DNA from 2 places in the Mesorhizobium montanum genome. Region 2 is predicted to be linked to the other one. Evidence: riboswitches for the same ligand, from Rfam matches in the RefSeq annotation. Region 2 holds a riboswitch; the other holds the start of a gene.
The links. A riboswitch is a leader RNA that binds a small molecule or an ion and turns the genes downstream of it on or off. The one in region 2 is predicted to bind fluoride.

Region 1: linked by a shared signal. The riboswitch ahead of RFM68_RS27575 (respiratory chain complex I subunit 1 family protein) and the one ahead of crcB (fluoride efflux transporter CrcB) in region 2 are both predicted to bind fluoride.

The regions. Positions count from the first base shown of each region.
Region 1 is NZ_JAVIJF010000024.1:44,045-48,431, reverse strand. Features, by position in the region: gene RFM68_RS27585 (MutS-related protein) at 1-1,302, shown strand, start outside; fluoride riboswitch at 1,795-1,855, shown strand; gene RFM68_RS27580 (hypothetical protein) at 1,928-2,578, shown strand; fluoride riboswitch at 2,651-2,713, shown strand; gene RFM68_RS27575 (respiratory chain complex I subunit 1 family protein) at 2,830-3,771, shown strand; gene RFM68_RS27570 (hypothetical protein) at 3,781-4,387, shown strand, end outside.
Region 2 is NZ_JAVIJF010000015.1:80,605-84,991, forward strand. Features, by position in the region: gene RFM68_RS20670 (molybdenum cofactor biosynthesis protein MoaE) at 1-207, shown strand, start outside; gene RFM68_RS20675 (YbaY family lipoprotein) at 287-703, shown strand; gene RFM68_RS20680 (cupin domain-containing protein) at 741-1,217, opposite strand; gene RFM68_RS20685 (MarR family winged helix-turn-helix transcriptional regulator) at 1,321-1,737, shown strand; gene RFM68_RS20690 (hypothetical protein) at 1,904-2,173, shown strand; fluoride riboswitch at 2,296-2,358, shown strand; gene crcB (fluoride efflux transporter CrcB) at 2,456-2,890, shown strand; gene crcB (fluoride efflux transporter CrcB) at 2,914-3,348, shown strand; gene RFM68_RS20705 (DUF190 domain-containing protein) at 3,362-3,706, shown strand; gene RFM68_RS20710 (hypothetical protein) at 3,726-3,932, opposite strand; gene ndk (nucleoside-diphosphate kinase) at 4,093-4,387, opposite strand, start outside.

The DNA.
Region 1 (4,387 bases), on a different contig from region 2:
ATCGAAAACAGCGGCGTCATCCGCGACGTCTACGATACCGTGATGGCCACGATCGAGGGGCGGCGCACCAGGGGTGGCCTGCTCTATCTCGGAAGCTATCCGTCGGGAATCCTGAACCATTCGGTGGAATTGCTCGAGGGGCAGATGGAGGGCTTGCAGAATCTGAGGGCGCTGGCGGACGCGAACTTGTCCCGCTTCCATTCGGAGGCGTTCACGACCCTTTTCAACACGCTGAAGGAAGAACTCGCCGGCGATTTCATGAAAGACGTGGCACGTCATCTGCAGCAGATGAAATTCCGGGACGGCATCTTGTTGAGCGCGACACTCGGGGACGGAAACAAGGCCAAATCCTACATCCTACGCAATCCGTCAGCGGAGAAGCGAAGCTGGCTGCAGCGGCTTTTCGGGCCGAAGGAGGAAGCCTACATTTTCCAACTCGATCCACGCGACGATGCCGGCGCCAGGGCACTTTCGGAGCTGCGTGACCGGGGCTTGAATATCGCCGCCAATGCCGTGGCGCAGTCAGCCGAGCATATCCTCAGTTTCCTCCACATGCTGCGCGCCGAACTCGCTTTCTATATCGGCTGCCTTAACCTGCGGCAGCGGCTCGTCGCCAAGGGCGAGCCGATCGCGTTCCCGGTGCCAGTCGACGCTGGCGAGCGACGCCACCACTTCGAGGGACTCTACGACGTCTGCCTGTCGCTGAGTATGGAGAAGCGTGTCGTCGGCAACGACGTCGACGCCGTAGGCAAGGTTCTCACCATAGTCACCGGGGCCAATACCGGCGGCAAATCCACCTTTCTGCGAAGCTTCGGCCTGGCACAATTGATGATGCAATGCGGCATGTTCGCGCCGGCCGTCTCGTTCTCCGCCAATCTCTGCGACGGCGTCTTCACCCACTACAAGCGCGAGGAGGACAGTTCGATGACGAGCGGCAAGTTCGACGAGGAGTTGAGCCGCATGAGCCGGATTGCCGATGTCCTGGCGGGAAACTCCCTTGTTCTCTTCAACGAATCCTTCGCCGCGACCAATGACCGGGAGGGGTCGGAGATCGCCAAGATGATCGTCGACGTTCTTTTGAAGAAGGGGATCAAGATGGTCTTCGTCACGCATCTCTACGCCTTCGCACATGCCTATGTCGACGGGAAGTCTGATGACCTCATGTTCCTGCGCGCCGAACGCGAGCCCGACGGAACGCGCACGTTCAAGCTTGTCGAGGCCGAGCCGTTGCGGACCAGCTTCGGCCAGGATCTCTATCAGGCAGTGTTTCAAGACGGCCCGCGCAAAAACGCAGCGGCCTAAGCCAAGCGTCAACTAAACGTGCAGTCGTCGCGATTGCGTGCCGGTTGGACGATGGGCGATCCGACCGCCGGCTAGTATGAGCGACAGGCAAGGCTTTGGCTGCGCCGCTACCGGGGACCGCAGCGAGGCTGACGCTTACAGGGTGACAGGCAAATCTGGCGTGCGCCAAAAGCCCGTCGCTTACGTCATTTGCCTCGACGGGCTTTTTAGCTAAGCCTTAGAAAATGTTAATGTCAGTCGCTGCAAAGGCGGAGCATAATCCCTTTCTACCCCGCAATGGGGCAAGGGCCCGGCCTGTCCCCTCAAGTCCCCCAACCCCCCGACAGGCCGGGCGCCCACTCGCGTTTTAGGCGCGTCCATTCGGGAAGCCCACGCGCCGAAGCCCTCAATAGCCGCAAGGCGGGCGTGAAGGCCAGATAGCTCGGCCATTTCAAACTGATGCACTACCGTTTGGCGTGAATCCTTGTCCCGAGCGGCCAAGTCTGCTAGCTTTTCTGGCGCGGGGATGGAGTCCCCCTTTAACCGCCGCGGTGCTGATGACTCCTGCCATGCGTGATTCATGGTGGGAAGGTGCGGCTGACAGATTTCCCTCCATGAACAGATGCGGCACGGGCTGGTGCAGACAATGATGCGTGCTGAGATCGCATTGATGAACAAGCAACGCTGGGCAGCTCCACCGGACAGGCCGACCGAGCTGTCGAACATCGAGTTGCGCTACGGAAGCGTCGTCCGGATACTGGTGGAGATGGGGTTTCGCGGGTCGACGAGCGAGCACACCTTCAACGACTACATAAAATCGCTTCGGAAGCTCGGGCTGCCCGTGTCATCAAAGACGGCGCCGCGAAAGGGTCACGCCATCATCTATTCCTTCGAGAACGTCATGGATCTGGTGCTTGCGTTCTTGCTTCGAGTGTACAACGGCGTTCCGGACGCAGTCCTAAGGCAGCTCGTGGAGGCCCGACCGGAACTCCATCGCCTCTATTGGCTGGCCTACCGTGATCGCTGTTCCGGTCTCGGATCCCCTTTCCGGATCGGCAAAGGCGATGGTTCATTTGAGATAGCAGGCGTCTTCCTCGACCTGAAGCTGAACCACGCTGGCGGCAGGCTGGTGGGCTTCGGCCCGCCAGTTGCACTTTCCCCGATGGAGGCCTTCGCCAGATTTGCGCAATCGGACATCACCTCGCGGGCGTTTCTTCCTATGCGGCTTTCAGAGCTGTGCGAAAGGGTAGCCGGACTTGCCAGGCAGGAAATGATGAACCGCCGCGCGGACGGTTGACGCGGCCAGGCGTTCGTAAATGCGCGTTGAAGGCAACGATGCCGTTGACTTTTCGGCGCCGGATTCCATATGATGCCCAAAGGTGATGGAGTTCACCTTTTAACCGCCCTCAGGGCTGATGACTCCTCTGGTGCCGCTAAAAGGCATGGAGAGGAGTCCAATGATCATTCCCCCAAACGACAATTGTGGCCCGAATTCCGCTCGCGCGGTCGATTTGCCCCGCGCTGACGAAACGGGAGCGTCGTAGGGGCATGCGCGACATTCTATTGCAGATCGCCCAGTTGCTGACGGTACTGGCTTTCGCGCCGCTTCTGCAGGGTTTCATCCTGTGGGCGGAGGAACGCGTGCAACGCTCGCAAGGTCCGAGCGTCCTCCAGCCCTATCGAGACCTCCGCAAGCTGTTCCGCAAGCAGATCGTGGTCCCCGAGACGGCATCCTGGATCTTCTGGATAGCCCCGGTCGTCGCCTTCACCTGCATGTTGACCGTTCCGATCCTCATTCCGGTGCTCACGAATTACCCCCTGCCCTATTCGGATATGGGAGACATCCTTGGCGGCGGCCTGATCCTCACCCTCGGCTCATTCATGGTCGTGCTGGCAGGCCTCGATTCCGGCAGCGCCTATGGCGGCATCGGGTCGAGCCGAGCGGTGATGCTCGCCATACTCGCCGAACCGACTTTGATCCTCGTCTTCGTCGGCATCACGCTGCTTGCCAAGGCGATGATCCCGTTCGTCGTCAACCATCTGCTGGTGGAAAGTCCGGCGGTCTATTGGAGCCCCGCGCACCTTTTCCTGGTTGCGGCCTTCTTCGTGCTCTTGCTGGTCGAGACAGACCGCTTGCCGATCCACTCGAGCACCCACATCGAGGTCTATATGATCGAGGAAGCACGTATCCTCGAATATTCCGGACCGCTTCTGGCGCTGCTCAAATGGGCCTCAATGATGAAGCAGTTCATCCTCTACACGATCTTCTGCAATGTCCTGATCCTGCCCTGGGGCCTTTCGGCCGGAGGGACGGCTATCGGGGCGTTGGGAGCCCTTGGCGGCGTCCTGGCCAAGTTCCTGTTGGTCGCCATCGCCGTCATCGTCGTCGAGACGGTTCAGTCGCGACTGCGCTTCTACCGCTACCAGGAGCCTTTGGCCGCCTCATTCCTGCTCGCCGTCGTCGCCATCATCAGCACACAGCTAGGGTAGATACCCGCCATGGTCATCGCGCATCTTGACCCGCTCGCCGCATCGCTCTTCAGCCTGATGACGATCGTCAGCCTTCTGCTCGCCTTCGTCATGCTCGGTTCGCGCTGGCTCGACAATTATCTCTACGCTTTCGCCGGCGAGTCCTGGGTCATTGCTGGGCTTTCGGCATCGGTCGGCTACTATGCCGGCTATCCCGAGCTTTACCTCATCGCCATCCTGACGGCGCTCTTTCGCGGGCTGCTCCTGCCTTACCTGCTGTGGCGGATCATCAAGCGGCTTGAAGTCAGCCGCGAGCTGCACGAGATCCTGCGGCCGAGCACGGCGTTGGTCGTTGGCGCGCTGGCCGTCGTTTTCTCGCTGGTCGTAGCCTACCGCATAGGCGGCGAGCTTGGCCTGGCCGGCACGGTCGCCGTGCTGGCGCTCACCGTCATGCTGTCGATGAAGCTCATCGGCTTCCTGATGCTCACGGTCCGGCACGAGGCGATCAGCCAGATCCTCGGTCTGCTGGTGCTGGAGAACGGTATCTTCCTGGGCGCGCAGATCCTCGTGCCCGGCATGCCGTTGTTGATCGAGCTTGTGATCCTGTTCGACCTGTTGATCGTCGTCGCCTGCTTCG
Region 2 (4,387 bases):
CCGGGCGAAAACATCGTTCTGGTAGTGGCGGCCTCGCCGCACCGCCAGGCGGCCTTCGAGGCGGCGAATTTCCTCATGGATTATCTGAAGTCGCGCGCGCCCTTCTGGAAGAAGGAACATCTCGCCGACGGCTCCCAGGGCGGCTGGGTCGAGGCCAAGGAAGCCGACGATCACGCGGCGGGCCGCTGGACGAAACCGGACCAATAAAAATCGCGTTCGGCCATCGAACGACCGCAATCCCTGCCAAGCTTGCCAATCGGTTTGATTTGCTTGGCGGAGCAATCTCATGCTGGATCGTATCACGGAATTCTTCATCTTCGGGCTGGTGCCGTTGGTCGTCGGCGTGCTTGCCGTGCCTGAAGTGATCGATGCCGGCGAAAGGACCATAGCGGGCGAGGTGATCTATCGCGAGCGCATCGCCCTGCCGCCCGACGCCGTGCTCGTGGTCGAGCTCGCCGACGTCTCGCTGGCCGATGCGCCGGCAGCGGTAATCGCCAAGCGCAGGATAGCGCCCGCCGGCCAGGTGCCGATCAGGTTCGAGATCGGCTTCGATCCCAAGACGATCCAGAAGGGCCGGACCTATACGCTGCAGGCGCGCATCACCGTCGGCGAGCGGGTACTGTTCATCACCGATACAAGCCATCACGTCGATCCGCTGGCCGGCAAGCCGCGGACCGTCGTGCTAAAAATGGCGACGTCTTGACGCTTCACCAAGCGCGGGCCGAGGCATTCGCAAAAGATCAGCCCTGTGGCGGCTGCGGCGCTGGCGTTAGGCCGAAGCGGCGCATCAGGTCCATGAGCCTCGCATGGTCGGGCGGACCGCCGGTGCTGAAGATGGCGAAGGCCTCGCGGAAATACTCCGGCCCGATCGCCGCCGGCGTCACCACACAGAGCACCTTGGCGGTTTCGGCTGTGTCGTTGTCGAAGCGATGGACCGCGCCGCGCGGTATGCACAGCGCCTGTCCCGGCTCGATGTTGTGCTGCTGGCCATCGACGGTAAGCGAGAGTACGCCCTCGATCCCATACATGGTCTCTTCATAGTGGTCGTGGCTATGTGCCGGGGCGAGTAGGCGCTGGGAGCCGGGCACCGTCAGCTCGAAGGCGGCGATACTGCCGTTCGACTGCTCGCCGGTGAGAAGGAAGCGCACGGCAAGCCTGCCATCGCCGATTGTTTCGTCCGCCGGATTGACGCGGATCTGGCTGGCTTTCTCTAGCATTGAATCCTCCCATGTGGTAAATCGAATTTACCAATGTAGGTAAACTCAATTTACCGGACTGTCAATGGCCCAACTCACGGATGACCCGCCAAGCAAGCCTCCCTTGATCGGCGCGCTGCTGCGCGTGCCGGCCACGGCCATCCACCGCAAGCTGATACGGGAGCTCAGGGCTTCCGGGTTCGAGGACCTCAGCCCGCCGCATATTGCGGTGATCCAGTATCCGGGTCCGGACGGGATGCGCCCGAGCGCGCTTGCCGAGCGCGCGGCCATGAGCAAGCAGGCCATGAACCAGCTGCTGAAGACGCTGGAGGGCATGGGCTACATCACGCGTTCGGTGGCGTCTGACGCCGCCGGCGGGACGGTCGTCAACTTCACCGACCGCGGCCGCGCGGCTTATCAGAAGATGGCAGACATCCTGTTGGACATCGAGCGCGAATGGGCCGAGGAGCTCGGCGAAAAGCGCTTCCACGAGCTGAAGAGGCTGCTCGGCGAATTGTGGGACACGCCGCTTATTCGCTGAGGCGGTTGCCCTCGGGCCGACCACCATTGCCGGGAATAATCCGGGTCCGCGAAGCGTTCCTTCCAACATGGCGGGCAGGCAAAAAGGGATGTTTCCCGAAAACGTCCCTTCGTTGAAACCGCCAGACCGATGGCGCGGATCGATCTGGCACTCAAGGAGACCAGATATGAAAAAGCACGCGATCATCCTGGCAGCCACCGGCGTATCGCTGATTGCCTTCGCCGGCTTCACCAGGGCGGACGATCATCTGTTCAACGCCGAGCAGCATGGGCTCAGTCCCGACAGCCAGCCTTTCCAGACCAACAAGGCCGGCCATAGCGGCGACCTTGCGCCTGGACAGGGCAGTCCGTTCGCCGGCGAGGAGACCAAGACGCCGGCCACCGACACGACGGCGGCGAACGACCACGCAAATGTGAAAGATCGTCAAGCCAAATGACCCCTTGCCCGCCGGGAGGGCGGCGGGTTTCGGCTTGAAGCAAGCAGCTTGGCAATGGGTTTCTGCGTTGGCACGTCGGCGCCGTCGCAAGTTGACCGCGCCGCCGCAACCGCCTAGGCTCCCTCGAAAATGGGGATGGGGTTCCCCCGAAACCGCCCTTATGGGCTGATGACTCCTGCCAGGCGTGCTCTCGCGCGGCAGGATTTATTTTTTTCTGCTCGTATCATGCCTGTCTTCATGAGGTGATTCCGTTGGGATCGCGTATGGAAAGGCTTTGAAGCGATGACCGTTGCGGCTTGCGCCCTGGTTCTGATCGGCGGTTTCTTCGGCGGCATTTCCCGCTTTTTCCTCTCCGGCGTGGTCGGCCGCGGATTTGGCGAGACCTTTCCCTGGGGCACGCTGCTGGTCAACGTTTCCGGCGCTCTTGCCATCGGCGCCTTCGCCGGCGCGGCGCGGGCGGTCGGCGGTGTCTTCGCCAGCGATCTCGTCCGCGACCTGATCGTCGTCGGCCTGTTCGGCGGCTACACTACGGTGTCGTCCTTCTGCCTGCAGACACTCAACCTGGCGCTCGACGGCGAGAGCCGGCTCGCCGCCTTCAACGTCGTCGCTTCGTCGGTTCTGTGCGTTTTGTTCGTCGCCATCGGCTTCTGGGCGGCCATCTGGGTGGCTGCGTCAGCCACCTGGATGGCTTATTTAGCCACCTGGACGGCTGGTTAGCCATCGGGATGGCGGGCCGAGCGATGGCGGACAGACAGATGGAGAGGCGGCTTTACCTGGCGGTAGGCTGCGGCGCGGCGATCGGCTCGCTGGCCCGCTTCCTGTCGGGCTATGTCATCGTTTCGCTGCTCGGCCTGAACCCGCTTTGTTCGACCGCCTTGGTCAATATCGTCGGCTCCTGGATCATCATGGCCTTCGCCACGCTGACCCGCCCGGACGGGCGCCTGATGGTCGGTCCTGTCAGCCGCAATTTCGTCATGGCGGGCTTTTGCGGCGGCCTCACCACTTTCTCGGCGATGAGCCTCGATACATTTATCCTGCTGTTCGAGGGCGACTGGCCGCTGGCCGTGACCTATTTCATCAGTGTGGTCGGGCTGTCGCTCGTCGCCGCATGGATGGGCTATCTCATGGCGTCCAGGTTCAACCGCTTGCCAAAAGCTAATCAGGCGAACAGGTAGTCAGGAGGAGAACATGGAACTTCCCGCACAATGCGCGCTGCTCAGGATCTTCTTCGGTGAGGACGACATGGCGGCCGACGGCAAGCCGCTGCACGAGGCGATCGTCATCAAGGCGCGCCAGACCGGCATGGCCGGCGCCACGGTGCTGAGAGGTCCGCTCGGCTTCGGCCGCTCCAGCGTGCTGCACACCGCCAAGATCCTGCGCCTGTCGCAGGATCTGCCTATCGTCGTCGAGATCGTCGACGCGCCGGAGAAGATCGACGCGCTGATCCCTGAGATCAAGGCGCTGACGAAGACGAAGAGCTGCCTGATCACCCGCGAGAAGGTAGAAGTCATCCGCTACGGTGACGGGGACTGAACCCTCGCCAATCGCCCGATCAGCGGTGGCGAAGTTGGCGGCAGATGGTATCTTCGTCGAAAATGCCGGCGGAAAAAAGCTTCATGGCTTCGATCGCCAGGTCGGAAGCCTCGGAACTGCCGCGGGCAATGCCCCGCTCCACGCAGACCTGGTCATAGATGCGCTTCAGCAGGACGAGATCGTCCGGATATGCAACGCCGCTCTTGGAAACATGGGGACCTATCATCGCATCCTCCGTTGTCGGGACGGAAGCGCGACAGAAGCTCGCGGGGGCGGGGAGACTTCTATCGCTAGGCTGGCCACCATAGGTTGCTCGGCCAGCCCCGCATTTACCCATGTTAAAGGCGGCCCGGAGCCGCCTCTATTTCCTGGCAGATTTGGCTAAGTCAGCCGACGATCTCGGTGTCGGAAAACCAGTACTTGATCTCCTGCGCGGCCGTTTCCGCAGCGTCCGAGCCATGCACCGAATTCTCCCCGATCGACAGCGCATGCACCTTGCGGATGGTGCCTTCGGCGGCATTGGCCGGATTGGTGGCGCCCATCACTTCGCGGTTCTTGGCGATGGCGTTCTCGCCTTCCAGCACCTGCACGATGGTCGGAGCCGACGACATGAATTCCACCAGCTCGCCGAAGAACGGGCGATCCTTGTGGACGGCGTAGAAACCCTCGGCCTCGCGGCGG